Regions from separate parts of the Streptomyces blastmyceticus genome, predicted to be linked through region 2. Evidence: riboswitches for the same ligand, from Rfam matches in the RefSeq annotation. Region 2 holds a riboswitch; each other region holds the start of a gene.
What was found. A riboswitch is a leader RNA that binds a small molecule or an ion and turns the genes downstream of it on or off. The one in region 2 is predicted to bind cyclic di-AMP.
Positions count from the first base shown of each region.

Region 1: it holds a riboswitch for cyclic di-AMP, as region 2 does, so the genes downstream of both, ABD269_RS14010 (peptidoglycan DD-metalloendopeptidase family protein) here and ABD269_RS17965 (C40 family peptidase) in region 2, are expected to answer to the same signal.
Region 3: it holds a riboswitch for cyclic di-AMP, as region 2 does, so the genes downstream of both, ABD269_RS06770 (transglycosylase family protein) here and ABD269_RS17965 (C40 family peptidase) in region 2, are expected to answer to the same signal.
Region 4: it holds a riboswitch for cyclic di-AMP, as region 2 does, so the genes downstream of both, ABD269_RS17410 (C40 family peptidase) here and ABD269_RS17965 (C40 family peptidase) in region 2, are expected to answer to the same signal.

Region 1 is NZ_BAAABW010000016.1:38,745-46,299, reverse strand. It holds gene ABD269_RS14045 (DEAD/DEAH box helicase) at 1-42, shown strand, start outside; tRNA gene ABD269_RS14040 (tRNA-Lys) at 174-246, shown strand; gene ABD269_RS14035 (hypothetical protein) at 244-588, opposite strand; gene ABD269_RS14030 (DUF6227 family protein) at 768-1,634, shown strand; gene ABD269_RS14025 (cold-shock protein) at 1,850-2,053, shown strand; gene ABD269_RS14020 (DEAD/DEAH box helicase) at 2,295-3,914, shown strand; gene ABD269_RS14015 (PP2C family protein-serine/threonine phosphatase) at 4,150-5,370, shown strand; cyclic di-AMP (ydaO/yuaA leader) riboswitch at 5,582-5,716, shown strand; gene ABD269_RS14010 (peptidoglycan DD-metalloendopeptidase family protein) at 5,728-6,951, shown strand; gene ABD269_RS14005 (MFS transporter) at 7,099-7,555, shown strand, end outside.
Region 2 is NZ_BAAABW010000018.1:169,794-177,348, reverse strand. It holds gene bioB (biotin synthase BioB) at 1-414, opposite strand, end outside; gene ABD269_RS17985 (8-amino-7-oxononanoate synthase) at 612-1,763, shown strand; gene ABD269_RS17980 (DUF397 domain-containing protein) at 1,766-2,020, opposite strand; gene ABD269_RS17975 (helix-turn-helix domain-containing protein) at 2,030-2,899, opposite strand; gene ABD269_RS17970 (ATP-binding protein) at 3,141-3,581, shown strand; gene ABD269_RS17965 (C40 family peptidase) at 3,639-4,109, opposite strand; cyclic di-AMP (ydaO/yuaA leader) riboswitch at 4,114-4,279, opposite strand; gene ABD269_RS17960 (urease subunit gamma) at 5,085-5,387, shown strand; gene ABD269_RS17955 (urease subunit beta) at 5,403-5,714, shown strand; gene ABD269_RS17950 (urease subunit alpha) at 5,707-7,428, shown strand; gene ABD269_RS17945 (urease accessory protein UreF) at 7,428-7,555, shown strand, end outside.
Region 3 is NZ_BAAABW010000008.1:107,593-115,147, reverse strand. It holds gene ABD269_RS06795 (SurA N-terminal domain-containing protein) at 1-92, shown strand, start outside; gene ABD269_RS06790 (nucleoside triphosphate pyrophosphohydrolase) at 151-1,110, shown strand; gene ABD269_RS06785 (DUF6479 family protein) at 1,175-1,609, shown strand; gene ABD269_RS06780 (cytochrome P450 family protein) at 1,744-2,997, shown strand; gene ABD269_RS06775 (transglycosylase family protein) at 3,162-4,187, shown strand; cyclic di-AMP (ydaO/yuaA leader) riboswitch at 4,448-4,614, shown strand; gene ABD269_RS06770 (transglycosylase family protein) at 4,618-5,367, shown strand; gene eno (phosphopyruvate hydratase) at 5,666-6,946, shown strand; gene ABD269_RS06760 (FtsB family cell division protein) at 7,089-7,555, shown strand, end outside.
Region 4 is NZ_BAAABW010000018.1:48,519-56,073, reverse strand. It holds gene ABD269_RS17420 (hypothetical protein) at 87-1,319, shown strand; gene ABD269_RS17415 (carboxylate-amine ligase) at 1,360-2,442, opposite strand; cyclic di-AMP (ydaO/yuaA leader) riboswitch at 2,796-2,952, shown strand; gene ABD269_RS17410 (C40 family peptidase) at 2,956-3,429, shown strand; gene ABD269_RS17405 (S1 family peptidase) at 3,525-4,385, opposite strand; gene ABD269_RS17400 (hypothetical protein) at 4,868-5,047, opposite strand; gene ABD269_RS17395 (AfsR/SARP family transcriptional regulator) at 5,228-7,555, shown strand, end outside.

The DNA.
Region 1 (7,555 bases), on a different contig from region 2:
GGCCGCCGCGACGACAAGCCGCGCTGGAAGCGCAACGGCTGATCACAGCAGGTGAATTGGGGCCCGTACGGCACTTCGGTGCCGTACGGGCCCCACTGCGTATCCACCCCCGGCCGATGAGTCGGCCATAACGACTCGGGATAACGCGGTCGGCCGGGCTATGCTGCGGGTGCGGGCCGTTAGCTCAATTGGCAGAGCAGTGGACTTTTAATCCATTGGTTGTGGGTTCGAGTCCCACACGGCCTACCGGTTCCACTGGTATCGAAACCCCCGCCGACCTCGGTCGGCGGGGGTTTCGGCGTTCCACGACGGCCCGGCTGACGCGCTCTCAGAACCGACGGGCGTCATCGGACCGCCGGTGAGCATCACCCCGGCGCTGTTGACGAGCGCGCCCGTGGCCCGTACGCGCCCTCCGCCTCCCGGACGGCCGGGGCGAGGGCCGTACGGCCTGCCGCGTCCACTGCCCCGCTCGACGGCGAGCGCCCCCGGCTGTTCGAGCCGTCTGCCCAGGAACGGCGGCGGACGGCCGTCCTGTGCGAACAGCCGGGCACCGGCGGCGGCGAAGCCGGGAGGGGCCCCGGCGGTCACGGCGGGTGCGGAGGGGTGTCCATGCGCGGGATGCCAGGCGCGTAGGGCGCGGTGCGCCCGGTGCCGGGTCCGGACGGGTGACCCGACCAGTTCGTCCGAACCCGGCCCCGATGCCGTGTTCGCGCCGCTACGGTAAGTGCGCGGGGTGGGGTGTGGCCGAGGTCGGGAGGTCGAGCGGCATGGAGAACTCGCGAGCGGGTGAGAGCGGGAGCGGAAGCAGCGGGAAGGGCACGGAGCGCGAGGGCGTCAGGGGGCGCGAGGAGCACGGCCGGGGAGCGGGCGGCGGCGAGCTCACGCCCGCCGAGCACGTGGAGCGGCTGCTGGACCGGGCGCAGAACGGCTTCGAGATCGACGAGGCCGTCTTCACCCGCCTGCGGACCGCCCTGATGCACCAGGCCGAGCTCCGCTCGTACCGCCAGCGCAACGACGAGGCGCGGCCGCTGCGGTGCAACACCTACCGGCACATCTTCCTGCTCGCCGACGGCAGCAGCCTGCTGCTGTACGAGCTGGAGCACGACACCGGGCCCGACGAGCGGTTCCTCTACGAGCTCTACGCCCACGAGGACGCCCTCGACCAGGCCGAGCGCCGGGTGCACGAGCGGATCGGCGGCGGCATCGGCCCCGGCAACGAGGCCGAGGAGCTGCCGGCCTGGCTGGCGGAGGAGCTGCTGCTCGCCATGGGCCCGACCCAGCCCCGCCGGGAGTACGTCTCCGACGCCTCGCCCGACCACGCCCGGCGGCTGCTGCGCCGCGCGGAGAACGAGGACGGGCCCGGCGAGGTCGTGCGCGAGCTCCTCCAGGAGGCGCTCGGCCACCACATCGCGCTGATCACCAAGCCGCGCCGCCGGGGCACCGGCCGGGACGCGACCTGGTGCCGCTTCTACGAGCACGCGTTCCTGCTGGAGGGCGGCGGCGAGCTGAGCCTGTGGGAGCTGGAGCACAACATGACGGCGGACGGCAGGCTCGTCTGCGAGGTCTACCTCGACGAGGCGGAGGCCGAGGTGGCCGCGGACCGGCACGCCCGCGCCCAGGGCGTGGAGCTGTAGCCGGGGCGGCCGGGCCGCCGGGGTCGGGCCGGCAGACGGCGGGCGGGAAAGACGGGGGTTACGGGGGCCGCCCTCCGTGTGCTATGGTCTTTTGAAGTTGCAGTTGTGGTACCCATGAACTCGTGTGCGCCTGACGGTTATGTAGCCGAAGGCGCATTTTTGTTTTTGCCGGTCTATTCCGGTGTGGGGCCCATCCCATTCACAAGGAGATAGACATGGCTACTGGCACCGTGAAGTGGTTCAACTCGGAAAAGGGCTTCGGCTTCATCGAGCAGGACGGCGGCGGCCCGGACGTCTTCGCCCACTACTCGAACATCGCCTCCTCCGGCTTCCGTGAGCTGCTCGAGGGCCAGAAGGTTTCCTTCGACGTCACGCAGGGCCAGAAGGGCCTGCAGGCCGAGAACATCGTCGGCGCCTGACGATCACATGCCCCGCCCGGTCCGGGTGACGGGACTTCCGGCCCTAGCGCCGTGAGTCCGACGTCCTCGCCGGGCACCGCATGAAGCATCACGTAATGGGGCCCGCACCACTGGGTGCGGGCCCCATTGCTGCCCCCGCACAAGCGCGCCCAGGCTTTTTCCGCCACCCGTCCGTCCGGACGGTCCCGCGAAGCGAAGTCTCCCTTCCGGGCGTGCCACCCCATTGAGGGAAGGTCCCCGTATGACTCGCTCCGCCCGCTCTTTCTCGTCCTCCTCCGACGGCGGCTCCTCCGCCCGTCCCCCGCGCCAGCGCGGTGGCGGCGGCGGTCAGTCCGCCCGCGGTGGCCAGGCGCCCCGCCGCCGTCCCGCGGCTCCCCTCCAGGGGGAGTTCGAGACGCCGGTCGCCACCACTCCGGCCCTGCCGCCGGTGGCCTCCTTCGCCGACCTGGACATGCCGAACGGCCTGCTCGCCACCCTGACCCGCGAAGGCGTCACCGAGCCGTTCCCGATCCAGGCCGCGACCCTCCCCAACTCGCTCAGCGGCCGTGACGTCCTCGGCCGCGGCCGTACGGGCTCCGGCAAGACGCTGGCCTTCGGGCTCGCGCTGCTCGCCCGCACGGCGGGCCGGCGCGCCGAGGCGGGCCGCCCGCTCGCCCTCGTGCTCGTCCCCACCCGCGAGCTGGCGCAGCAGGTCACCGACTCGCTCAGCCCGTACGCCACCGCGGTCAACCTGCGGATCGCCACGGTCGTCGGCGGCATGTCCATCGGCCGGCAGGCGCAGAGCCTCGCGCGCGGCGCCGAGGTGCTCGTCGCGACCCCCGGCCGGCTCGCCGACCTCATCCAGCGCGGCGACTGCAAGCTCGGCGACGTGCGGATCACGGTCCTGGACGAGGCCGACCAGATGGCCGACATGGGCTTCCTGCCGCAGGTCACCAAGCTGCTCGACCAGGTCGACCCGGACGGCCAGCGCATGCTGTTCTCCGCGACCCTCGACCGCAACGTCGACCGCCTCGTGCGCCGCTTCCTCTCCGACCCGGTGACGCACTCCGTCGATGCCTCGGTCGGCGCGGTCTCCACGATGGAGCACCACCTGCTCTTCGTGACCGACGCGGACAAGAAGGAGGCGGTCACCCGGATCGCCGCCCGTGAGGGCCGCGTGATCATGTTCGTCGACACCAAGCGCGGCGCCGACCGCCTGGTGAAGAAGCTGCTCTCCGAGGGCGTGCGCGCAGGCGCGCTGCACGGCGGCAAGAGCCAGCCGCAGCGCAACCGCACGCTGGAGCTGTTCCGTACGGACCAGGTCACCGCGCTGATCGCCACGAACGTCGCCGCCCGCGGCATCCACATCGACGGCCTCGACCTCGTCGTGAACATCGACCCGCCGATGGACCACAAGGACTACCTGCACCGCGGCGGCCGCACGGCGCGCGCGGGCGAGTCCGGCACGGTCGTCACCCTCGTCCTGCCCGAGCAGCGGCGCGAGATGACCCGCATGATGGTCACGGCGAAGATCACCCCCAACGTCATCAAGACGCACCCCCGCGACCCCGAGCTGGAGCGGATCACCGGTGCGCGCGAGCCCAGCGGCGTCGCGGTGGTCATAGCGCCCCCGGCCGCCGCTCAGCAGCCGCAGCAGGGCACGAAGAAGCCGTCGCGCTCGCGCGGCTCGGGCGCCGGCGGCCGTGGCCGTACGCGTACGGAGCCCAGCGCCGGCAACGGTGGCGGCGGCTACCGCGGCTTCGGCAGCGGCACCGGCCAGGGCCAGGGCGGCAGCTCCCGCCGCTCCACCGGCACCCGCCCGGGCAACGCGGTTCGCCGGGGCGGCGGTGGCGGCGGCACGCGCCGCGCGCCGAAGGTCTGACCCGAAAGTCCCTGACGGGCTGGATTTGCTGGCTACGGCCGGCGAATCCAGCCCGTGGGGGCACCTCCCAGCGGTAGCTGGGGGAGTTTGAGGACCGGGTCCGGGCGGAGCCCGGTTTCGGGAAGGGGCGGGTAGGGGAAAAACCCCCGCCCCCCACTTGGCCCACCCCCGTTCGACGCCACGCGCCCACGCGGCAACGCTGGACACAACGCGAACGGCCGGTCAGGAGAACGCCGTGGGTCAGCGAGACGGGCCGGAACCCGAGGCGAAACCCCTGGCGTGGCGAGCCGCCCGCACCCTCCCCTACGCCCTCGTCATCGGCGGCGTCCTCTTCGACATCGGCACACCCCCCGCCTACACCTGCGCCCCCTTCGTCAACGCCGCCCCCCTCGTCGCGGCGCCCCTCCACTCCCTGCGCGGGACCGCCGCCATCGCCCTGGCCGCCGTCGCCGCCTCGATGAGCCTCACGCTCTACGAGCGGGCCGACGACGCCGGGCAGGCCATGAGCGAGATCGTCACCGTCGTCGTGGTCTCCCTCCTCGCCCTCGGCATCAACCGCATCGCCCGCCGCAGCGATCAGCGGCTCGCCTCCGCCCGGGACATCGCGGAGACTGCCCAGCGGGCCGTCCTCCCGAGCCCGGCCGCCCGCATCGGCGGCCTGCGGGTCGCGGCGCGCTATGTGGCGGCGGAGGCGGACGCCCGGATCGGCGGCGACCTCTACGCGGTCCAGGACACCCCGTACGGCGTGCGCGTCATCGTCGGTGACGTGCGCGGCAAGGGCCTGGAGGCGGTGGAGGCGGTCGCGGTGGTCATCGGCGCGTTCCGGGAGGCGGCCGAGCAGGAGCGCACGCTGGACGCGCTCGCCGCACGGCTGGAGCGCGCGTTGCGCAGGGAGGGCGCGCGGCGCGCGAACCTGGATCAGTTCGAGGGCTTCACCACCGCCGTACTCGCGGAGATGCCGGTGGCCGCGCCCGTACTGCGCCTGGTGAACCGCGGCCACCCCGCGCCCCTCCTGCTCCACCCCGACGGCCGCACGAGCGAGGCGGAGCCCGCCGTTCCCGCGCTGCCGCTGGGGATGGGCGACCTGGGGGAGTGGCCGGACAGCGTCGAGGAGGTGGAGTTCCCTCCGGGTTCGACCCTGCTCCTTTTCACTGACGGGGTGACAGAGGCGAGGGACGCGCGCGGGGTGTTCTACGACCCGAGGGCGCGCCTGACGGGCCGGCAGTTCAAGAGTCCCGACGTGCTGTTGGACACGCTGGTCGCCGACGTCACCCGGCACTCGGGCGGCCGGACCACGGACGACATGGCCCTGCTCGCGATCCGGCGCGGCGACGGCCGGCCCCACCGCGGCGGGGCGTCCGGCACGGTCACGGCGGCAGGGACGGCTGTCCGTACGGCCGTTGACCGGCGCTTAGAGAGTCGCGCGGCACCGAAATGCTGCCCGCGCACGCAGTAGTGGATCTTGATCGTTCCGCATTCCGTCGGAATAAAGACCGCATTAAGAGGTCGGGCGTCTTGCCAAGTCCTGACCAAGGAGCCGGTCGATTCAGCCTTTCGGCTTGGAAACTGCACGGTCTGTCTATTAACGTTCGATAACGACGTGCGGTCCTCATCACCGCCGCAAGAGGCGGCGCCGTGCGCCTTCGCCGAATCCCGCGGGCACAGCAAGACCTGATACACCAGCAGCATCTGGGAACCGGGGAACCACCCATCCTGGGGTGAATCGGGCCGCACCCGGCTCGTAGGAGACCTTCCTGCTCCGAACCCGTCAGCTAACCCGGTAGGCGAGAAGGAAGGAAAGGAGTGCGCCCCCGTGGCGTCCAACGAGCCTGCCCTCGACCCCACTCTGCATGGGTCGTACGAGCCCCACGCACCCGAACTTCCGATCGTGCCCGCGTATATGACCGCGCATATGCCGATGACCGCGGCCGAGGCCGACGCGGGGCCGGCGGCCATGCGGATGAATAAGTCTTCGATTGCCCCCGCCCCGGGCTTTGCGGCCGAGCCGCACCCGGTGCCGCACTGGGCAGTGCCCGAGCCCGTCGCCGAGGAGCCCTCGCCCCACTCCGCCGCCCCGGCCCGTGGCAGCGGCGGCCGCCACCGCGTCGCCAAGCAGCGCGGCGGCACGATGGCCCGCAGCGGCGCCGTCCTCGGTGTCGGCGTCATCGCGGCGGTCGGCGCGGGCGGCATGGCGAGCGCCCAGGACCGCCCGGCCGCGCCGATATCGGTGCCCGACCTGGCGGGAGTGGGTTCCCTCCTCGGTGGCGGCCAAGGGCAGGAGGAGAACGCCGTGGCCGCCGCCCCCGGTGCCGATCAGCCGCTGACCCAGGCGGGCCTGAGCACCGAGGAAGCCGCCCAGGGCACCGCGAACGCGGGCGAGGCCCTGCGCGCCCGCATACTGCAGCAGGCCGAGCACCAGCAGAACGCCGCCGACGACGAGGCGCGCGAGTCCGCGCAGCGCGAGGCGGCACAGGCGGCGGCGAAGAAGGCGGCGGAGGCGGCCGAGGCGGAAAAGGCGGCGAAGGCCGCCGAAGCCGAGAAGGCCAGGGCGGCGAAGGCCGAGGCCCGCCCCGCGGCCGAGGAGGACGCCTCCGCGAACCCCGCCGACACCGGCCCCCGCACGCCCGCCGCGCACAGCCCGGGCGCGTACACCCTGCCCGTCGGCTCCTACACCCTGACCGCCGGCTTCGGCCAAGCGGGCAACATGTGGTCCGCGAACCACACCGGCGAGGACTTCGCGGCCCCGACCGGCACGCCCGTCAAGGCGATCGGCAACGGCACGATCACCCATGCCGGGTGGGCGGGCGCGTACGGCTACCGCATCGTGCTGAAGCTGGACGACGGCACGGAGGTGTGGTTCTGCCACCTGTCGTCGATGGTGGTCACCTCGGGCAAGGTGTCCGCGGGCGACGTGATCGGCCGCGTCGGCGCGACCGGCAACGTCACGGGCCCCCACCTCCACCTGGAGATCCGCCCGGACGGCGGAGCCCCGATCGACCCCCTCCCGTGGCTGAGAGAACGGGGCCTGCAGCCGTAACCTTCGGGGTACGTAAATCCAGCCCGTCCGGCGTTTGAGGACCGGGGTCCGGGGCGGAGCCCCGGGACGGCAACCAAACGAATCACCGTACACATACCTGCCACAAACATACGCATATCCGCCACAAACAAGGGCACTCGGAATGCCGTGACCTCCGCGATCACCACCTCCGTACCGGCCCGCCTGGACCGCCTCCCCTGGTCCCGCTGGCACTGGATGGTGGTGATCGGTCTCGGCACCGTCTGGATCCTGGACGGCCTGGAGGTCACCGTCGTCGGCAATATCGCCGGCCGCCTCTCCGAGCGGGGCAGCGGCCTGTCGGTCACCTCGGGCGAGGTCACAGGACTGGCCGCGGCCCTCTACGTGGTGGGGGCGTGTTCCGGAGCGCTCTTCTTCGGCCGCCTCACCGACCTTTTCGGCCGCAAGAAGCTGTTCATCGTCACCCTCGCCGTCTATCTGACGGCGACGGCACTGACCGCGCTGTCGTTCTCCTCCTGGTGGTTCTTCGCCTTCCGCTTTCTGACGGGATTCGGCATCGGAGGGGAGTACGCGGCGATCAATTCCGCCATCGACGAGCTGATCCCTGCGGCCTACCGGGGCCGGG
Region 2 (7,555 bases):
GTCCTCGTTCTGTTCCTTGATCGCCTCGATGGTCCTGGTGACCCGGTCCACGTCCCGGTCCGTCGGCCCGCGCCCACTGGCGACCAGGCAGACCCGCTTCGCACCGCCCGCGACACCGGCGGCCGCGGCCTGCGAGGCCTCCTCCGGCTTCAGCCAGGTGTACTTGAGGATCCCGGTCGTGGAACCGAGCCGTTGCGAGCAGTAGGAGCAGTCCTCCGGGCAGAGCCCGGACTTGAGGTTGACCAGGTAGTTGAGCTTCACCCGGCGCCCGAACCACTTGCGGCGCACCTTGCCCGCGGCAGCCACCACATCGAGCAGTTCGTCGTCGGACGTCGCCAGTACGGCGAGCGCCTCTTCACGGGTCGGCAGCTCCCGCCGCAGCCCCTTGTCCACCAGCGTGTTCAGCAGGTCCATGGCGGAGATCCTTACGCACCGCACCGCCCCGGGCCAATGGAGATATCGCACAACAGCCGCCTTTTGAGGTGTGTGTATTGCCACACCCTGCCCGGACACGGCGAGGACTACGTTCTATGCACTGCATACAAACAGGGCCCTCGGGCCCACGCACTCCCGCAGGCGACCGACGCACCACGGAACGAGAAGGACGGCCGATGCCCCAGGACCCGTTCGACTGGATCGACCGGCACCACGAGCGCCGCCTCGCCGCCGGTCTGGTGCGGGACCTGCGCCCGCGCCCCGCCGATTCGCCGCTGGTCGACCTGGCGGGCAACGACTATCTGGGGCTCACCCGGCACCCCGAGGTCACCCGGGCGGCCGCCGACGCCGCGCTGCGCTGGGGCGCGGGCTCGACCGGCTCGCGGCTGGTCACCGGCAGCACCGCGCTGCACGCCCGGCTGGAGGAGGAACTGGCCGAGTTCTGCGGGTTCGAGGCGGCCCTGGTGTTCTCCTCGGGTTACGCGGCCAACCTCGCCGCCGTCACCGCGCTCACCGGGCCGATGGACAACGGCACCCTGGTGGTCTCCGACGCGGGCAACCACGCCTCGCTCATCGACGGCTGCCGGCTCGCCCGCGCCGAGACGGCCGTCGTCCCGCACGCCGATCCGGCGGCGGTCCGCAAGACGCTCGACGCCCACGGCGGCCGCGCGCTGGCCGTCACCGACTCCGTCTTCTCCGTCGACGGCGACGCCGCCCCGCTGGCCGCGCTCGCCGACGCCTGCCGGGCGCACGGCGCGGCCCTGCTCGTGGACGACGCGCACGGTCTGGGGGTCCTCGGCGACGGCGGCCGCGGCGCCGTGCACGCGGCGGGGCTGGCGGGCGCGGGCGACGTCGTCACCACCGTCACCCTGTCCAAGTCGCTGGGCAGCCAGGGCGGCGCGGTCCTCGGCCCCGCCCGGGTGATCAGGCACCTCGTCAGCAACGCCAGGACCTTCATCTTCGACACTGGCCTCGCCCCGGCCGCCGTGGGCGCGGCCCTGGCGGGCCTCGGGGTGCTGCGCCGCGAGCCGCAGCGCGCGGCCCGCGCCCGCCACGTCGCCCGCGAGCTGCACCGGAGAGTGACGGCCGCGGGTCTCGAAGCCGTACGCCCCGACGCGGCGGTGGTGTCCGTGCGGGCGCCGTCCCCCGAGGCGGCGGTGCGCTGGGCGGCCGACTGCAGGACCGCGGGTCTCGCGGTCGGCTGCTTCCGGCCGCCGTCCGTGCCCGACGGGGTCTCGCGGCTGCGGCTGACCGCCCGCGCGGACCTGTCGGACCGTCAGGTCGAGGAGGCGGCCGGCACGGTCGTACGGACCGCACCGGCCGTCTGACGTCAGGTCGCGCCGTCGGGGCGGTCGAGGGGACGGAGGGAACCGTCGCACAGTCCTCCGACGAAGGAGGACCAGGCGGCGGGGGAGAGCAACAAGGCGGACAGGGCGGTGTTCTTCGAGTCGCGCACGGCCAGGAGCCCCGGGCCCAGGCCGGCCGTCTCCACGCAGTTGTTCATTCCGGTGCTGTAGCTGCTGCGTCGCCACACTGCGCCGCACAGAGCCGATTGAGAAGGTACGTACCGAGGCATTGCGGACATGGTGCCTCCTTACGCGCCGCCGTTGATCCCGGCGATGAAATCCAGCGAGTTCTCGTGCGAGAGGGCGTGCGCCCGCAACGTGGTGAATGCCGCGGCGTACGCCCGGAGGTCTTCTTTCCGCTCCAGGTAGAGGCTACTCGTCAAATGGTCGAGAACAACCACGTCCAGATCAGCAATGCGCGGAAATGAGAAAATAACAAAAGGCCCTGTGATGCCAATGTGGCCGCTCCTGGAGAACGGCAGTACATGCAGCCGCACATGGCGCAGCGAACCCGTTTCCACCAGGTGCCGCAACTGCCCGGCCATGACCTCCCGTCCGCCTACCTCATGGCGGAGCACCGCCTCGTCCAGCACGGCGCACAGCTCCAGCGGACGGTCGCCGCGGAGCACCGACTGCCGCGCCATGCGCACCCGCACCAGCTTCTCCACCTGCTCCGGCGGCGGGTCGTTGAGCGCCGCCCGGGTGACGGCCCTGGCGTAGGCGGGAGTCTGGAGGAGTCCCGGCACGACCGTGGTCTCCAGCGTGCGTAACCGCGACGCCTCCGATTCCAGGCTGATGAAGTCCAGATAGGCCGGGGGCAGCAGATTGCGGTAGGCGTACCACCAGCCCCGGCGGGCGCCCTCCGCATCGGCGGTGCCCGCGCCGCACAGCGCCCCCAGCAGCGCCCGCAGTTCGGGGTCCGACACCCCGTACGCGTCCAGCAGGAGCGCAACGTCCGAGGACTTCACGCCACTGCTGCCCGTCTCGATCCGGCTGATCTTCGACTGGTGCCAGCCCACCGCGTGCGCGGCCTCCAGGCTGGTCAGTTTGGCGAGTTCGCGCTGGCGGCGCAGCTCCCCGCCGAGTTTGCGGCGGCGCACCGCGGGTCCGTTTCGCATAGCCCTGCCTCCGCCTGTGGTGAACATGGTGTTTCTCGTCAATAGACCAGTGTGCCGTCCATATCCGGTCTGTCGTCGTAGAGTTCACCGCTTCGAGCGACAGATATATGCACATCTTGAGGGATCGCCCGCATCACCACCGTTTTCGGTGGCAGTCTGTCGCTCAGAGCCGTCCGGGAACGCTCTCGACTTCACGACGCATTGCGTCGGAGTCCGTACCCGGCGGGAAAGGGACAGCGTCATGGCAGACCACCAAGAAGCCACCGTCACTCTGCCGAGCGCCCCCGCCTCGGTCTCCACCGCACGCCGCTATGTGGCCGGTGTGCTCGCGGACTGGGGGCTGCCGGGCGACACGGACACCGCCGAGACCGTACGGCTGATCGTCTCCGAGCTCGCCACCAACGCCGTGCAGCACACCCGCGGCCAGTCGCCCACCTTCACCGTCGACGTCCGGCTCGAACTCGACCGGCAGTTGCGGATCGGGGTCACGGACAGCCACCCGCGCTTCCCCCGCCGACTGCCCGCCGCCGTCCAGCAGGACAACGGACGGGGCATGGTCATCATCCGCTGCCTCACCGCGGAGCGCGGGGGAAGACTCTTCTTCACCCCGAACCCCGACGGCGGCAAGACCGTGTGGATCTCGCTGCCCTGGACCGTGCCCGCCCTCAGCGCCGAGCGCTGAGGCGCGGGCCGGGCCCCCGCACGCCGTGCGGGGGCCCGGTGCGGCGCGTGGGATCGGTCAGTCCACCCGGCCGTAGAGGACGCTGTTGCTCCAGATCCGCTCCAGGCGGACCACCGCCCCGGTCCTGGGCGCGTGCCAGATCTTGCCGTCACCCGCGTATATGCCCACGTGGTAGACGCCCCGGCCGGACACGAAGAACACCAGGTCCCCTCGTTCGCGGTCGCCGCGGGAGATGTGGGTGGTCCGGTTGTACTGCTCGGCGGCGGTGCGGGGCAGGGTCTTCCCGGCCCGCTTGAAGGAGTAGAGGGTCAGGCCCGAGCAGTCGAAGCGGTAGGGGCCGGTCGCACCCCACTGGTAGGGGGAGCCCTGTTTCGAGGCCGCGATGTGCAGTGCGTTGGTGGCGACGGTCGATGCCTCTGCCCCCGTCGCGCCGCCCGGCACCAGCACCGTGGCACCGACGGCGGCGAGCGTGAGGGCCGAGGCTGCGCCGGCCCTGGACATCATTGACGGACGTTTGTGCGCGCCCATGTGCCAACCCTTCGTCAGCCGCCTGTGAAGGATGACCTGTCGGGTTCGGGCAGGCGAAGAATGCCCGGCCGTGTCAACGGCTTCACCCCAAGGGCCGACCGCACTACTCTTGGTCGTCCCACCGTGCTCGGGTCCTCCATCCCCACCGGTGCGTTCGGTCGACCCGGCATCCAGACAGCGGCGGGGTTCGGCGTCCGCCTGGACCGCCCCGCCGGGATGGCGGGGTCTTGTCGTCGACGGGATCTTGGCGCAGCCCAGGTACGGATTCCGAGCGGAACCAGAGGTATGTGAGGCTGCTCACTCCCGGGCAATTCCGCTGGACACGACGGGGATTGTCCGGTTCGGGAAAACCCTGTTGAGCCCCTGGCCTGGGGCCCGTCGGCACCGCTCCGGCGCGGCGTGCGTGCCCGGTTGAAATCGATCACCGCGCGCCGTCTACGACACCGTCCGGCGTCTGGGGGAGCGGTGTTTATTCGCCCGCCGACCCGTGATCCATGGGTGTGGGCGGGAGTGTGAGCGGGACCGCGCCCCGACGCGCCCGCCGCGCCCCCGCCGGGACCGGCATCGCGCGCGCCAGGGTGCCCCCGAGTAACTCCCGGCCGCCGCCCTCGAACACGGCTGCGAGGGACTTCGGCGGCCCGGCGCCGGCGACGGGCGCGGTCTGCGGTGCCCGTAGCCTGCCGTACGTGTCGTGCGGGAGGAGCGGAGTGATCCGGCCCAGGAGATCCCGTAGGTGCAGACGGCAGCTGCACGAACCCTTGGCCCTGACCGCCGGGTCCGCCCGGCCGTCGGGACCCGCGCCCTCACCCCTGGCCATGGATGCGCAAAGAGTCAGTTAACGCGTTGGAAAAGGTTCCGCTCTAATCTGCAATCCCTGGCTGTCCGATGAAGAAGCCCAGGTCAACAGTGTGTAGAACTCTTGTGTGCCCCCATTGGGTTCCGCTAGGGGGCCTGGTTCGTCAGTGAGGTGGACGCATGCAACTCTCCCCGCATGAGCAGGAACGCCTGCTTCTCCATGTGGCCGCCGACGTAGCCGAGAAGCGCCGGGCCCGTGGGCTGCTGCTCAACCACCCCGAGGCGGTGGCCCTGATAACCGTTCATGTCCTCGAAGGCGCCCGCGACGGCCGGACCGTCGCCGAGCTGATGTCCTCCGGGCGCAAGGTGATCGGCCGCTCCGAGGTGATGACGGGCATCCCCGAGATGATCCGCGAGGTCCAGGTGGAGGCCACCTTCCCGGACGGCACCAAGCTCGTCACCGTCCACGAACCCATCGGCTGAGGGGAAGTGCCCAACGTGATACCCGGAGAGATCCTCCTCGCCGACGCGCCCGTCGCCCTCAACCAGGGGCTCCATCGCACCCGCGTCACCGTGCTCAACGCCGCCGACCGGCCCGTACAGGTCGGCTCGCACTACCACTTCGCCGAGGCCAACCCCGGCCTCGACTTCGACCGCGCCGCCGCCCGCGGCAAGCGGCTCGACATCGCCGCGGGCACCGCCGTGCGCTTCGAGCCCGGCATCCCCGTCGAGGTCGCCCTGGTGCCGATCGGCGGCAAGCGCATCGTCGAGGGGCTGCGCGGCGAGTGCGGAGGGCCGCTGGATGACTGAACTCAGCAGGGCCGCGTACGCCGACCTGTTCGGCCCCACCGCGGGTGACCGCATCCGCCTCGCCGACACCGACCTCCTCGTCGAGATCGAGGAGGACCGCAGCGGCGGCCCCGGCCACGCAGGGGACGAAGCGGTCTTCGGCGGCGGCAAGGTCATCCGCGAGTCCATGGGCCAGTCCCGCGCCACCCGCGCCGACGGCGCCCCCGACACCGTCATCACCGGCGCCGTCGTCCTCGACCACTGGGGCATCGTCAAGGCCGACATCGGCATCCGCGACGGCCGCATCACCGGCATCGGCAAGGCCGGCAACCCCGACACCATGGACGGCGTCCACCCCGATCTCGTCATCGGCCCCGAGACGGAGATCATCGCGGGCAACGGCAAGATCCTCACCGCCGGGGCCGTCGACGCCCACGTCCACTTCATCTGCCCGCAGATCGCCGACGAGGCGCTCGCCTCCGGCGTCACCACGCTCGTCGGCGGCGGCACGGGCCCGGCCGAGGGCAGCAAGGCCACCACCATCACCCCCGGCTCCTGGCACCTCGCCCGGATGTTCGAGGCGATGGAGGGATACCCGCTGAACATCGGCCTCCTCGGCAAGGGCAACACCGTCTCCTACGACTCGATGCGCGCCCAACTGCGCGCCGGAGCCGTCGGATTCAAGATCCACGAGGACTGGGGCGCCACCCCCGCCGTCATCGACGCCTGCCTGTCCGTCTGTGAGGAGAGCGGCGCCCAGCTCGCCATCCACACCGACACGCTCAACGAGGCGGGGTTCGTCGGCGACACTCTCGCCGCGATCGCCGGGCGCACCCTCCACGCGTACCACACGGAGGGCGCGGGCGGCGGGCACGCACCCGACATCATCACCGTCGTCTCCGAGGCCAACGTCCTCCCCAGCTCCACCAACCCCACCCGCCCGCACACCGTCAACACCGTCGACGAACACCTCGACATGCTGATGGTCTGTCACCACCTCAACCCCGCCGTGCCCGAGGACCTCGCCTTCGCCGAGTCCCGGATCCGGCCCGGCACCATCGCCGCCGAGGACGTCCTGCACGACCTGGGCGCCATCTCCATCATCTCCTCCGACTCCCAGGCGATGGGCCGCGTCGGCGAGGTGGTGCTGCGCACCTGGCAGACGGCGCACGTGATGAAGCGGCGGCGCGGCGCCCTGCCGGGCGACGGTGCCGCCGACAACCGGCGGGCCCGGCGCTATGTCGCCAAATACACCATCAACCCGGCCGTCGCGCAGGGCCTCGACCACGAGATCGGCTCCGTCGAGACCGGCAAGCTCGCCGACCTCGTCCTGTGGGAACCCGCGTTCTTCGGCGTCAAGCCGCTGCTCGTCATCAAGGGCGGACAGATCGCGTACGCGCAGATGGGCGACGCGAACGCGTCCATCCCCACACCGCAGCCGATCCTCCCGCGCCCCATGTTCGGCGCCACCGGCCGGGCCCCCGCCGCCAACTCCCTGAACTTCGTCACCCAGTGGGCCCTCGACGACGGGCTCCCCGAGCGGCTCGGGCTCGGCAAGCGCTTCACCCCGATCCGCAGCACTCGCGGCATCACCAAGGCGGACATGCGCAACAACGACGCCCGCCCCCATGTGGAGGTCGACCCCGACACGTTCACGGTCACGGTCGACGGCACGGTGATCGAACCCCAGCCGGTGGCGGAACTGCCCATGGCACAGCGCTACTTCCTCTTCTGATGACGGCGGGGGAGGCGATACCGCCCGCTGCCTCGCGGGCCGCGCTGCTCGTCCTCGCCGACGGACGGTTCCCCGCCGGAGGCCATGCGCACTCCGGCGGGGCCGAGGCCGCCGTCAAGGCCGGCCG
Region 3 (7,555 bases), on a different contig from region 2:
TCTGGGACGCGAAGCGGGGAACGGCGCAGCCGTTGCAGGAACCGTGGCTGCGTACGACCCCGACGGCGCCGGAACCGGGAAGCGGCGCCTGACCCCGGAACAAGCCTGCCGCAGACGCGACGGTTCCGGCCACGACATACCCTCGGGAGCGTGAACGACTTCGGCCGCATCATCCTGCTCACCACCAGCCACCGCGTAGCCCCCGGCCTCCTCTCATGGCCCGCCTGGAAGGCGATGCGCGAAGCCGATCGCATCCTCTGCTCCGACGAAGCGCACCCGCAGCTCCCCTACCTGCGGGAGGCCGGGATCGACGTCGAGCACGCCTCGGCCACCGCCCGCGAGCTCGTGGACCACTGCGCGGCCGGTGGCCGGGACGTCGTCGTCCTCACCTCCGCCGAGGGCGACTCCGCGCTCACCGACGGACTGGCCCGGCTCGCCGGCTCCGGCCGCGAGAACATGCCGGCCCTGGAGCTGCTCCCCGGCGCGTACGACCTGCCGGGCGCCCGCCTCCTCGACCTGGTGCAGGTCATGGACCGGATCCGCCTCGCCTGCCCGTGGAGCGGCATCCGCACCCACGAGGACCTGGCGAAGTACGGGCTGGAGGAGACGTACGAACTCCTGGAGGCCATCGAGACCGGCGACCGGGAGTCGCTGCGCGAGGAGCTGGGCGACGTGCTGCTCCAGGTCGTCTTCCACGCCCGGATCGCGCAGGACGACCCGGACGAGCCGTTCTCGATCGACGACGTGGCGGGCACGATCGTCGACAAGCTCATCCACCGCCACCCGCACGTCTTCGGCGAGGAGTCCGCGGAGACGCCGGAGGACGTCAAGGCGCACTGGCTGCGGAAGAAGGCGGACGAGAAGCGCCGCGACTCGGTGACCGAGGGCGTGCCGCTGGGGCAGCCCGCCCTGGCCCTGGCCGCGAAGCTGGCCTCGCGGGTCCGGACGGCGGGCATCGACGTCACCCTCCCGTCCGGCGACGGCGTCGGCTACGACCTGCTCGCGCTGGCGGCCCGGGCGGAAGCGGACGGGGTGGACCCGGAGACGGCGCTGCGGGCGGCGGCCCGCGTCTATCGCGACGCGATCCGCTCGGCCGAGGGCGCGGGATAGCGGTCGGGCACCCGTTCGGCCTATAAATCGACTTTTCCGGGGGGTCGGCGGGTACCCGAGTCCCATGCGCATCGAGCACACCTTTCTCGCCGCCCCCGACTGGCTCGGGGGTATCGCCCAGTTCATCGTCGGCATCTGTGTCGTCGCCCTGCTGATCGTCGCCGTCGTCGTCGGCTTCCGGAAGCGCGACAAGGAGCCGCCCCCGCCGTCCCAGCCCCAGCGGCGCTCGGGCGCGTGGCAGACGCGGCAGGAATACGACACGGGCCCGATCTCGCCCGACCACGGCCCGGGCCACAACGACGACGAGGAAAACGTGGTCGGCTATGTCACCGAGCACCGCGAATCCGACGAGCTCCACCCCGAGGCGGAAGGGGAACGCGTCCTCCCGCACGAGGTCAAGAACCCCGGCAGCCACGCGGAGGAGCTCAGCGAGGAACGCAAGAAGTGGAACCCGGGCGGCAGCGGCGGCTTCGGCAGCGGTGGCGGAGGCCATACGTGAGCTGTGCGTTGATCATGTGCGGCACAACCAGCCCGTCCGGCGTTTGAGGACCGGGGTCCGGGGCGGAGCCCCGGCAACGGACCTCAGCTCACCGGACGGCGTGCACCCCCAGCGCGCCCGGTAGCGTCAAAGACGTGCAAGACGAGACCACCCCCACCCCCGTCCCCACCCTCTTCACCTGGGAATTCGCCGCCGACCCCTACCCCACCTACGCCTGGCTCCGCGAGAACGCCCCCGTGCACCGCACCGCCCTCCCCAGCGGCGTGGACGCCTGGCTGGTCACCCGCTACGCCGACGCCCGGCAGGCGCTCGCCGACCAGCGGCTGTCGAAGAACCCCGTGCACCACTCCGAGTCCGCCCACGGCAAGGGCAAGGTCGGCATCCCGGGCGAGCGCAGCGCCAATCTGATGACGCACCTGCTCAACATCGACCCGCCGGACCACACCCGGCTGCGCCGGCTGGTCTCCAAGGCGTTCACGCCGGGGCGCGTCGCCGAGTTCGCCCCGCGGGTCCAGGAGCTGACCGACCGGCTCATCGACGACTTCTGCGAGAAGGGGAGCGCCGACCTCATTCACGAGTTCGCCTTTCCCCTCCCCATCTATGCCATCTGCGACCTGCTCGGCGTGCCGAGCGAAGACCAGGACGACTTCCGAGACTGGGCGGGCATGATGATCCGCCACGGCGGCGGGCCGCGCGGTGGTGTCGCCCGCGCGGTGAAGAAGATGCGCACTTATCTGGCGGAACTGATCCACAGAAAGCGGGAGAACCCCGGCGAGGATCTGATTTCGGGGCTGATCAGGGCAAGCGACCACGGTGAGCACCTCACCGAGAACGAGGCCGCGGCCATGGCCTTCATTCTGCTCTTTGCTGGTTTTGAAACAACTGTGAACCTGATCGGTAACGGTCTCCACGCCCTGCTGCGCAATCCGGAGCAGCGCGAACGGCTCCAACTCGCCCTGGCCGAGGGGGACGAGAGCCTGCTCGCCACGGGGGTGGAGGAACTGCTGCGGTTCGACGGCCCGGTGGAGCTCGCGACCTGGCGGTTCGCCAAGCAGGAGCTGACGATCGGGGGGCAGCGCATCGCCGAGGGAGACCCCGTCCTGGTCGTCCTCGCGGCCGCCGACCGGGACCCCGAGCGGTTCGCGGAACCCGACACCCTGGACCTCTCCCGGGCCGACAATCAGCACCTCGGCTACGGGCACGGGATCCACTACTGCCTGGGCGCTCCGCTGGCCCGGCTGGAGGGCAGGACGGCGCTGGCGACGCTGCTGCGCCGCCTTCCTGACCTGCGGTTGGCCGTGGATCCGGAGGAGTTGCGCTGGCGCGGCGGGCTCATCATGCGCGGACTGCGCACACTGCCGGTCGAGTTCGATCCCCGTACGGGATGACCCTGCGTCAATTGACGTGACCGCCGCGTGACCTCCGCTACACCGGCTTGTGACTACCGTGGCCCGTCGCTATGTTCGACGACCATATTCGCCGCCACACGAGAGGCCATCGCATGCGCTCCGGGAACGGTCGACATCGTCGCCCCCGTCAGGTACCCGCCGTCGTGGTCGCAGCGGGGGTGACGGGGTCGGCCCTCGCCATGCCGCTGCTCGCGGCCACCGGCGCCAACGCCGCCGACGCCCCCACGTGGGACCGCGTCGCCCAGTGCGAGAGCGGCGGCACGTGGAGCACCAACTCCGGCAACGGCGCGTACGGCGGTCTGCAGATGACCCAGGAACTCTGGGAGCAGTACGGCGGCCGGTCGTACGCCCCGCGCCCCGACCTCGCCAGCAGGCAGCAGCAGATCGCCGTCGCCGACAAGGTCCTCAACGCGAACGGCACGGGAAGCTGGCAGGCGTGCGGCACCTCCGCGGGGCTCGCCAAGGACGGCAAGGCGCCGGACGTGAACCCCGGCAGCACCAAGGAACCCTCGTACGACGCTCCCGCGCCGCGCGCGCCGGAACACGCGCCTTCCGCGCCCACGACGGGCGGCTCCGCGCCGTCGGACTCCACCGCCTCCCCGGCTGCCCCGGCCTCGCCGTCCGCAAACCCGGACGCGAAAACCCCGGATGCGAAGAACCCGGACGCGAAGCCTTCCTCCGGGACGCCCTCGCCCTCCACGAGCGGCAAGCCGGACGGCGGCAAGCACCGCAAGGACCCGGGCGGCCCGACGACCGGTCCCTCGACCGGCCCGACGGGCGACCCCACCGAAATCCCCACGCCGGGAACGCCGTCCACGCAGCCGCCGGCCAACCCGCCTTCCGGTACGCGGCCCACGGACCCCGCACAGCCGGATTCGCCGTCCACCGAAGCCCCGGAGTCCGGTTCCGGTGCGGGCTCGGGCAAGCACCGCGCCGAGCCGCCGCGTTCGGACGACGGGGACCGTGCCTCGCGGGGCGGCGATGACGCCCGCGCGGGGAAGCCCGGCGCCGGCGACTACACCGTGCGGCCGGGTGACAATCTGTCAGTCATCGCGGAGGCCCACTCCGTTAATGGCGGATGGCATTCCCTGTATCAGCGCAACGAGAAAGTTGTCGGTTCCGATCCCGATCTGATCCTTCCTGGTCAGCGGCTTGAGGTCGGCAAATAGACCGGCAGTTCGGGGGGAATGTCCGTTCCAGTCGAAAGTGAGACATGGGTCTCGTTGAACTTCCGCGGAACGGACCCCTCCAAAACTTGGCGCACCCGCTTTCACCTGCGGAAATGTCGGGTTTCTCTGGGTAACAAGAGGCAACTGTGGCTGGAAAGAGGGGTTTGAACCCGTCGGCCCAAAGTGCTTACCGTCATGACCGCTCGCCACCGCGAGCACCACGGTCGCCACGCCGAATCCTGCCGGCGACCGGCGGAGTCGTCGCGAAAGCGCCGTAGGCAGGAGCGGGGGAACCAAGGTAGGCGCCGGAACGGCCCGCAAGGACCGGGACGGCTAGGGGTGAAGCCGAGTGTGCTCGCACACGAGGCCGGGCGAACTCACAGCCCGAACCCGACAGCTCACCTCGTAGGCGTCGGTGAGGAAACGACTCATGTCCAAGGGCAAGCACCGTCGTCCGTCCAAGGCCGTCCGCATCGTCACGCTCGCCGGTGTCACCGGCGCCGCGGTCGCGGCCCCGCTGATGATCGCGACCTCCGCGAACGCTGCCTCCGTCTCCACCTGGGACAAGGTCGCCCAGTGCGAGTCCGGTGGCAACTGGTCCATCAACACCGGCAACGGCTACTACGGCGGTCTGCAGTTCTCGCAGTCCTCCTGGAACGCCGCCGGCGGCCAGTCCTACGCCGACCGAGCCGACCATGCCAGCAAGTCCCAGCAGATCGCCGTCGCCGAGAAGCTGCTCGCCATGCAGGGCCCCGGTGCCTGGGGCTGCGCCGGTGCGGGCAACCTGACCTCCGGTGGCGCGAAGGCCGACGTCGACACCTCCGACGACTCGTCCTCCGCCTCCCGTGGCACCTCCACGAAGTCGCACGCCGACCGCAGCGAGCGCCAGGCCGCGCCGAAGAAGACCACCCCGAAGCACGCCGCTCCGCAGGCGCAGACCGCCGACGAGGACGAGTCCGAGGCCGCCCCGGCCCCGAAGCAGACCGCGCCGAAGCACGCTGCCCCGAAGCCCGTGAAGCAGGGTGACGGCGAGTACGAGGTCAAGGCCGGCGACACCCTCTCCAAGATCGCCGACGCCAAGAAGGTCAAGGGCGGCTGGGAGAAGCTGTTCGACCTGAACAAGGACGTCGTGGACAACGCGGACCTGATCTACGAGGGTCAGCACCTGCACCTCAGCTGATCGACAGCTGATCGACGGGTGCGGTGGCTCACGCCGCACCCTCGATGTCCCGCTTGCAGCGGCAGCCCCGCTCCGACGCGTGCCCCGAGCGCGCCGGAGCGGGGTTTCGCCGTTCCCGGGGCCCCGGGAGACGCGGGCCGCGGGCTTCACCGCTGAGCGAACATTGCCGCCGTTCGCCCCGCGATCTGCACGTTTATGCCATTTTTCGCCGCGCACGGCGTCCCGACGGCAGGGTGACCCCCCGCCGCCCGTTAGGCTCGTGCTCGCAGAACTCCAGACACACACGAAGGAGACCCTCGTGCCGTCCATCGACGTCGTCGTAGCTCGCGAGATCCTCGACTCGCGAGGCAACCCCACGGTCGAGGTCGAGGTCGGCCTCGACGACGGCTCCACGGGCCGTGCCGCCGTGCCGTCCGGTGCCTCGACCGGTGCCTTCGAGGCCATCGAGCTCCGTGACGGTGACAAGAACCGTTACCTCGGCAAGGGCGTCGAGAAGGCCGTGCTGGCCGTCATCGAGCAGATCGGCCCGGAGCTCGTCGGCTACGATGCCACCGAGCAGCGCCTGATCGACCAGGCCATGTTCGACCTGGACGCCACCGACAACAAGGGCTCGCTCGGCGCCAACGCCATCCTCGGCGTCTCCCTCGCCGTCGCGCACGCCGCGTCCGAGGCCTCCGACCTGCCGCTGTTCCGCTACCTGGGCGGCCCGAACGCGCACCTGCTGCCCGTTCCGATGATGAACATCCTCAACGGTGGGTCGCACGCCGACTCCAACGTGGACATCCAGGAGTTCATGATCGCCCCGATCGGCGCGGAGTCCTTCTCCGAGGCCCTGCGCTGGGGCGCCGAGGTCTACCACACCCTCAAGTCCGTCCTGAAGACCAAGGGCCTGTCCACCGGCCTCGGCGACGAGGGCGGCTTCGCCCCGAACCTGGGCTCCAACCGCGAGGCCCTCGACCTCATCCTCGAGGCCATCAAGCAGGCCGGCTACACCCCCGGCCAGGACATCGCGCTCGCCCTGGACGTCGCCGCCTCCGAGTTCTACAAGGACGGCTCGTACAACTTCGAGGGCAAGTCCCGCTCGGCCTCCGAGATGACGGACTACTACGCCGAGCTCGTCGCCGCGTACCCGCTGGTCTCCATCGAGGACCCGCTGTTCGAGGACGACTGGGACGGCTGGAAGACCCTCACCGAGCGCCTCGGCGACAAGGTGCAGATCGTCGGCGACGACCTGTTCGTCACCAACCCCGAGCGCCTCGGCCGCGGCATCGAGGAGGGCGCCGCCAACGCCCTGCTGGTCAAGGTCAACCAGATCGGCTCGCTGACCGAGACCCTCGACGCCGTCGAGCTGGCCCAGCGCAACGGCTTCAAGTGCATGATGTCGCACCGCTCCGGCGAGACCGAGGACGTCACCATCGCCGACCTCGCCGTCGCCACCAACTGCGGCCAGATCAAGACCGGCGCCCCGGCCCGCTCCGAGCGCGTCGCGAAGTACAACCAGCTGCTGCGCATCGAGGAGATCCTCGACGACGCCGCGGTGTACGCCGGCCGCAGCGCGTTCCCGCGCTTCAAGGGCTGAGCACCCCGCCTCACGGGCTGACCCCCGCGGGGAAAACCTCCCGGCGACAAACGGCAGCCTCACTACGTCCCCGGCCACGGTCCCGTACCGTGGCCGGGGACGTACGTTCGTAGCGGCTGTCGGGTGACCACGGGGAGGCGAAGTGGCGGGCGACCGGTTCTCGACCGCGGCCAGGCTCAAGGCGCTGGTGCGGGGCCCGCGGGCCCGGGTCTACCGCGCGAGGACCCGCCGCCGCGGCAGGCTCACCGGGCGCGCGGCGCTGCTCGCGCTCGTCGTCTGCTCCCTGGTCGTCGCCCTCGCCTACCCCATGCGCCAATGGGTCACCCAGCGCTCGGACATCGCCGACCAGCGGCACCGCACCGAGCAGGCCCGCAAGCAGGTGCAGCGGCTGCTGGACGAGAAGGCGCGCCTGGAGGACCCGGCGTACGTCGAGCAGCAGGCCCGCGAGCACCTGCACTACCTGCGCCCCGGCGAGACCGGCTACAGCGTGGTCGACGGCAGCGGCGCCGCCCGGCGCCCCAAGGACCAGGGCGCCGCCGACCGGCCCTGGTACAGCAACCTCTGGGACGGCGTGGACCAGGCGGACGCCTCCGGCCCCGCCGCGCCCGG
Region 4 (7,555 bases), 120 kb from region 2:
CCGGCTCCGCGCCGGGCTGTCCACGCGGCTTGGCCGGTACCTGCTGATAGAGCGACGGGTACAGGCGCGACGCGAAGGAGCCCGTCATGCGCGAGACCCGAGGGGTGCCCTCCGCGGCGGCGAGCGGCGTACGGATCGGTGCCGCCTGCGCGGGCGCGGTCCCGGCGGCGGTGCTGCGGCTGAGCGGGACGGAGCTCTCGCCCGGGTGGGCCGTGGCCGTCTTCGGCCTGGGCGTGCTGTGCTCGGCGCTGCTGCTGATGTGGGCGGCCGAGACCGCCCGCGCCGACATGGCGGGTGCGCTCGCGCTCGCCCTGCTGGCCTTCATCGCCGTGCTGCCCGAGTACGCCGTCGACCTGTACTTCGCCTACGCGGCCGGCTCCGACCCCTCGTACGCCGCCTACGCCGCGGCCAACATGACCGGCGCCAACCGGCTGCTCGTCGGCGTCGGCTGGCCGTTGGTCGCGCTCGCCTCGGCGCTCGCGCTGCGCCGGCGGTCCGCGCCGGACACCGGGATCGTGCTGGAGCCGCACCGGCGCATCGACGTCGCGTTCCTCGCGGTGGCCGCCGTCCTCGCCTTCGTGATGCCGCTGACCCGGGAGATCGGCTGGTACGTCCCGGTGGTGCTCGTCCCCTGGTACGGCTATTACCTCTACCGGATCGGCAAGTGCAGCTCGGGCGAGATGGAGGAGCTCGTCGGGGTGCCCGCGCGGCTCGCCACGCTGCCCGCGCCCCGCCGGCGCGCCACCACCGCGACGCTGTTCGCCGCCGCGGCGGCCGTCGTCTTCGCCTGCGCGGAGCCCTTCGCCAACGGTCTGGTGGAGGCGGGGGCCTCGCTGGGGATCGACCGCTTCGTCCTGGTGCAGTGGCTCGCGCCGCTGGCGTCGGAGGCCCCGGAGCTCATCGTCGCCGTGGTCTTCGCCTGGCGGCTGCGGGCGAGCGACGGGCTCGGCGCGCTGCTGTCCAGCAAGGTCAACCAGTGGACGCTGCTGGTCGGTTGCCTTCCCCTGGCCCATGCGCTGGGCGGCGGCGGAGCGGCGCTGCCGCTGGTGACCCGGCAGGTCGACGAGGTCGCGCTGACCGCCGCCCAGACCGTCCTGGCCGTGGTGGTCCTGCTCGACCTGCGCTTCGCCCGCCTCCAGGCCGCCGGGCTGTTCGTCCTCTTCGCGGTGCAGTTCGCCCTGCCGGGGGAGTCCGCCCGGCTCGTCCTGACCTATGTGTATCTGGGCCTCGCCGTCCTGCTGCTGGCGACCCGCGTCCGCCATCTCCCCGCCACGGCGCGCGCCCTGGGCGGCCGGATCGAGGGCGATCCGCACCACTGAGGCGGCGGCGCACGGCCCGGCGGCTCGTGGCGGCCGCCGGTCACGGTTCGGTGATGAGGTCGGTGAGGGCCTTGATGCCGTCGGCGGCCAGCACCCGGCGCTGCCGGTCCGCCGGGGTGCCCCGCCGCAGCAGACGGTGCACCAGCGAGCTCACCTGACGGATGTCACCGGCCTCCTCCAGCGCCTGCCCGATGTGCCCGAGCAGGGAGCGGACGACGTCGTCGGCGCCGCGGCGCCTGCCTTCGGGGTCGACGAGCACACCCTCCAGACCGTGCCGGGCGGCGTGCCAGTTCGCGGCACTGAGCAGCTCCGGCGGGCAGTGCGCGATCCGGCGGCCGCTCTTCTCGTCGCGGATGGCGGTCGCCACCATGCCGCGCACTATCCCGGCGAACATCACGGCGTCGTCGGCGCGCAGCTGGACGTCCAGGCAGCGCACCTCGATCGTGGGATAGCGGTCGGACAGCCTGGCCTGCCAGTACAGCTGTCCCCGGTCGCTGATCGCCCCGGCGACGAACAGCGCCTGGATACGCTCCTCGTAGTCGGCGAGATCGGTGAAGTGCGGGGGCGGGCCGCAGACGGGCCAGCGGCTGTAGACCACGGTGCGCCAGCTGGCGAAGCCGGTGTCCTGGCCGTGCCACATCGGTGAGTTGGCCGCCATGGCCACCAGCACCGGCAGCCAGGGGCGGACGCGGTTGAGGACGGCGACGCCCATCTCCCGGTCCGGGATGGCGATATGCACGTGCATCCCGTTGACCAGCTGTTCGTCGACCAGTTGGGGCGCCCGGCCGCGCATCGCCAGATAGCGCGGGTTCCGGGTGACGGGTATGGGCACCAGGCCCGCGCGGGGTGACGTGCCGCTCGCGGCGATCCGGCAGCCGTTCCGCTTGGCGGCGGAGCTCACGGCGTGGCGCAGGCGCAGCAGATGCCCGCTGGCCTCCGCCAGGTCCGCACAGACCGGAGTGGCCACTTCCACCTGGGCCTGCAACAACTCCGCCTGAATCTCCCGCTCGTGCACGACCGGTTCCAGGTCCACCGCTGCGCAGACCTGCTCTGCCTTGGGAACGGGCAGTGCGGTGGCCGGGTCGAGCAGAAGATACTCCTCCTCGATCCCTAGGGTGAGCATGCCGTAGGGCTACCCTCACGCTGTCACGGCGAACCACGCGTTCCCCGTGGTCGTGTATTTCTGACGCAAAGACGTCCCGCCCTCGTGCGCGTACTCGCAGCCGGCGCGGCCGTATGACTGGATTTCAGTCTTCGGATTTCCCGCAACGCCCAAGATTGAATTGGGAGTTGCCCGGGTTGCGTGCGACGGGAAAGTACCCCGGTTCCATGAATGCCGGGAAGTGAAGAAGTTCACAGAAAGCCGTCCTGGCTCCGGTTTCCGGCTCTTCGTGATGCAGGATCGTGACTCGAACACAAGATCCCGTCACCGAGACGGGCACCCCGGGCGGACGCCGAGTCCTGCCGCCGTTCCGGGTGCGGAGCAGACCGAATGGATCGGCAGGAGCGGGAGACCCAGGTACGGCGGACCACGATGGCGGTGGTCCTTGGGGTGAAGCCACGGATGTGGCCGGGCAACTTCGACAGCCCGAACCCGACAGGTCATCTTTCGCAGGCGGATGACGAAGGGTTTGACATGTCTGCGTTCCCCGGCATATCCACGCTCGTGTCCAGGGCCGGCGCCGCGACCGTCCTCACCGCCGCCACCGTCACCGCCTCGATGCTGCTGCCCGGTGTGGCGGCCGACGCCCAGGCGGCGACGCCTGGTCAGGCCGCGCTGAAGGTCGCCGCGTCCAAGAAGGGCTCGCCCTACCAGTACGGCGCCGCGGGCCCCAACCGGTTCGACTGCTCGGGCCTCACGCTCTACTCGTTCAAGAAGGTCGGCAAGAACCTGCCGCGCACCGCCCAGGACCAGTACAACAGGACCCGGCACCTGTCCGCGGGCTCCCGCCAGACCGGCGACCTCGTCTTCTTCCACTCCGGCAGCAACGTCTACCACGTGGGCATCTACGCCGGGGACAACAAGATCTGGCACTCGCCCAAGCCCGGCGCGTCCGTCCGGCTGGAGAAGATCTGGAGCAACAGCGTCTGGTACGGCCGCGTCAACTGACCCGGGCCCGGCCACGGCGAACGGCCCCTGGCGCCGAAAGGCGCGCACAGGGGCCGTGTGCCGGTTGCCGGGCGGTGCAGCTGTCCGGTGGAGGATCAGGGCAGCTGCGCCCCGAGGGCCTGGAGGGCCGCAGGGACCGGCTGGAAGAAGGTCTCGCCGCCGGACGAGCAGTCACCGCTGCCGCCCGAGGTGAGGCCCAGCGCCGTGTCGCCGTCGAACAGGGCGCCGCCGCTGTCGCCCGGTTCGGCGCACACGGAGGTGTCGATCAGGCCGTTGACCGTGCCCTCCGCGTAGTTGACGGTCGCGTTGAGGCCGGTGACCTGGCCGCTGTGCAGACCGCTGGTGCTGCCGCTGCGCTGTACCTGCTCGCCGACCGTCGCCTCACCGGCCCGGCTGATGTTCTGCTGGCTGCCGTTGTAGAGGTCCACCGTGCTGGAGTGGTCGGCCGAGCCCGTGTAGCGCACCAGCGCGTAGTCGTTGCCCGGGAAGGTCGAGCTCTCGGTCGTGCCCGCCTCGGCGCCGCCCTGCGAGTCGGACCAGGTGCTCGAGGCGTTGCCGCAGTGTCCGGCCGTCAGGAAGTACGGCTGCCCGTCCTTGGTGACGTTGAAGCCGAGCGAACAGCGCACCCCGCTGCCCCAGATGGCGTCGCCGCCCGCGATGAGCGGACGGAACTGCCCGGCGGTTCTGTGGAGCGTGACCTTGTCGCCCAGGCTCGCCACGACCTTGTCGAGCTGGGCCAGCCGGGCGCCGCGGACGGTGCTGTCGGCGGTGACGACGACCTTGTTGGTCCTGGGGTCGGTCGACCAGGCGGTGCCCGGGATGGACGCCTGCGCCTTCAGGGTCGCCCTGGCCGACGCGACGTCGGCCGCCGAGTGCGTGGCCGGGGCGGGCGTCGCGTGGGCGGCGGGCAGGGTGAGTGCGGCGGTCGCCAGGACCGCGGCGGCCGTACCGGCCATGGCGGAGCGGCGTGCGGATATGCGAGGACGTTTCACGAGACCTCCTGTGGGGGGTGCCCGGTGGGACCGATGTCCGGGCACGGAGGGTGCATGTGACGTGACGACAGGGGCGTGACGGCCGATGCGCGCCCGGTGGTGGCCGGGAGGCGCTAGTCGCGTCCATGTCAATTCCCGGAGTATCCCGACCGCCCGCGTGAACGTTCAAGAGCGACATTCGGTCGTACGGGCCGTGCTCCGGCAGGCCTCATGAGTCGCGGGAGCATCGCGAGCCGCCCCCGTAAACGCCTGTGACAGGCGCGGATGAGCGCTGGGCGGTGAGCGGACAAGACGGGGTGCGCCTGTCCGGTAATCGCTCTCTTTGAAGGCGGGCGGACGGTTTCTTTGCGCACCCTTAACGGACCGTCAGATGCGACGGGCCCCCGACCGCTCTCGCGATCGGGGGCCCGTCGGTGCCGGCCGCTCACCGGGCCCGGCCGTGCGGCCTACTGCGCGCCCGTCGTGTGGGTCGGGCGGATCGGACCGCTGTGCTCCGTGCCCGGGATCGGGGCGCCCTCCGTGTGCTCGATGGGCGCGCCGAGCCCGGCGAGGATGGCCTGCTCGCTGGGCGTGTTCTGCTCGGCGGGCTGCGCGGCCTCGGTGGGCTTCGGGGCCTCGGTGCTCATGCGGAACTCCTGTCATGCGGGTGGAACACGGTCTTTTCCCGAAGTATGCGGCACCGCGATCAACAGACGATCAATAGATGAACGCCGGGCAGGGCCGCGGGCGGCTCCTGCCGCGCGGAGCCCTGAGATACTGTCCCCCTTGTCGCCGGGCGGAGTGTGCGCGGCGAGGTCGGGGGAGACATGGGCGCCAGCGGGGCAACAACCGGAGCACAGTTTTCCTTCCAGCTGCTCGGCCCGGTGCGCGCGCAGCTCGACGGGCGGCAGATCGAGCTCGGGGCGCGCCAGCAGCGCGCCATGCTCACCGTCCTCCTGCTGCGCGGAGGCCGCACGGTCTCCAGCGACGAACTGATCGACGCCCTGTGGGGCGAACTGGCACCGCCTCAGGCGCTCGGCACCATTCGCACCTACGCCTCCCGCCTGCGCAACCTCCTCGAACCCGGCCGCGTGGCAAGGACCCCGGCCACCGTCCTCGTCTCCTCCGGCGGCGGCTACGCCCTGCGCATACCGCCCGAACAGGTCGACGCCGTCGTCTTCCAGCGCCGCCTCGCCGAGGCCGCCGACGCCCGCGAGGCGAGGGACGCCGAGACCGCGCACAGCCGCTACGCCGCCGCCCTGGACCTCTGGCACGGCGCCGCGCTGGCCGGCCTCCCCGGCCCGTACGCCGAACGGCAGCGGCACCGGCTCTCCGAGGCCCGCCTCGTCGCCCAGGAAGGGCTCTTCGACTGCGCCCTCGCCCTCGGCCGCCACACCGAGGTCGTCCCCGAGCTCAGCTCCCTCGCCGCCGAACACCCCCTGCGCGAACGCTTCCGCGCCCTGCTGATCCTCGCCCTCTACCGCTGCGGACGCCAGGTCGACGCCCTCGCCGTCCACGCCGACACCCGGCGCCTGCTGGTCGCCGAGCTCGGCGTCGAACCCGGCCCCGAACTGACCGAACTGCACGCCAGGGTGCTCGCCGCCGACCCCGCACTGGCCTACGTCCCGCCCACGGGCCCCGACCCCGCGCCGGCCCCGGCCGAGCCCGCGGGCCCCGGCCGCCCCGTGGCCGTCCCCTTCCAGCTGCCCGCCGGCATCCCCGACTTCACCGGCCGCGAAGAGCTCGTCCAGGACGTGCGCGCCGCCCTCACCGACACCTCCGGGCCCGCCGTGATGATCGCCATGCTCACCGGCATCGGCGGCGTCGGCAAGACCACGCTCGCCGTGCACGCCGCCCACGCCGCCCGGCCGGACTTCCCCGACGGCCAGCTCTACGTCGACCTCCAGGGCGCCGGGCCGCACCCCGCCGACAGCGGCAGCGTCCTGTCCCACTTCCTCCAGGCCCTGGACGTCCCCGAACCCGACATCCCCGACGGCCTGGGCCAACGCGCCGCGCTCTACCGCTCCGTGCTCGCCGACCGGCGCGTCCTGCTCCTCCTCGACAACGCCCGCGACGCCGCCCAGATCCGCCCCCTGCTCCCCGGCACCGCGGGCTGCGCCGTCCTCGTCACGACCCGGTCCCGCGCCATCACCCTCGGCGGCGCCCGCCACTTCCACGTCGATGTCGCCACCGCCCCCGAGGCCCTCTCGCTGCTCGCCGCCATCGTGGGAGCCGAGCGGGTCGCCGCCGAGCCACGGGCGGCCGCCGCGCTCGTCGCGGCCTGCGGCCATCTGCCGCTCGCCGTGCGCATCGTGGCCTCCCGGCTCGCCTCCCGGCCCGGCTGGACCATCGCCTCCCTCGTCACCCGCCTCGACGACGAACGCCGCAGGCTCGACGAACTGCAGGCCGGCGACCTCACCGTGGAGGCCACCTTCCGGCTCGGCTACGGCCACCTCGCCGACGACCAGGCCAGGGCCTTCCGCCTGCTGGCCCTCGCCGCCGCCCCCGACCTGTCGCTCTCGGCGACCGCCGCCCTCCTAGGCTGCGACGAGTTCACCGCCGAGGACCTCGCCGAGGGCCTCGCCGACGCGGGCATGCTGGAGTCGTACGCCACCGGCCGCTACCGCTACCACGACCTGCTCCGGCTCTACGCGCGTCGTCAGGCCGAGCAGACCGACAGCGGGCAGGAGCGCCACGCCGCCGTCCAACGGCTCCTCGACCACCACCTCGCCACCGTCGGCAACGCCTCCCGCACCCTCGAACCCGACCACGCGCTCCAGCGCCACCTGCACCCCGTCACCCTGCCCGGCGTGCCCTTCGCCGACGCCGACGGCGCCCGGCAGTGGCTGCGCCACGAGCACATACCGCTGGCCTCCGTCCTCGCCCAGGCCGTACCCGGCGCGCCCGACGCCCTGCGCCCCGCGGGCGACCTGCTGCTCACCTGGTCCGGCCTGATCGAGGGCCCCGCCCACCGCGAGGAACTGCGCCGCCTCTCCGAGCTCACCGCCGACACCGCGCAGGCGAGGGGCGAACCCCGCGTCGAGGCACGCGCCCGCTACACCCTCGGCAACCTCCACTACCTCACCGACGTGTACGACGCCGCCGAGCGCGAACTCTCCACCGCCCTGCGGCTCGCCGAGGACTCCGGGGACACC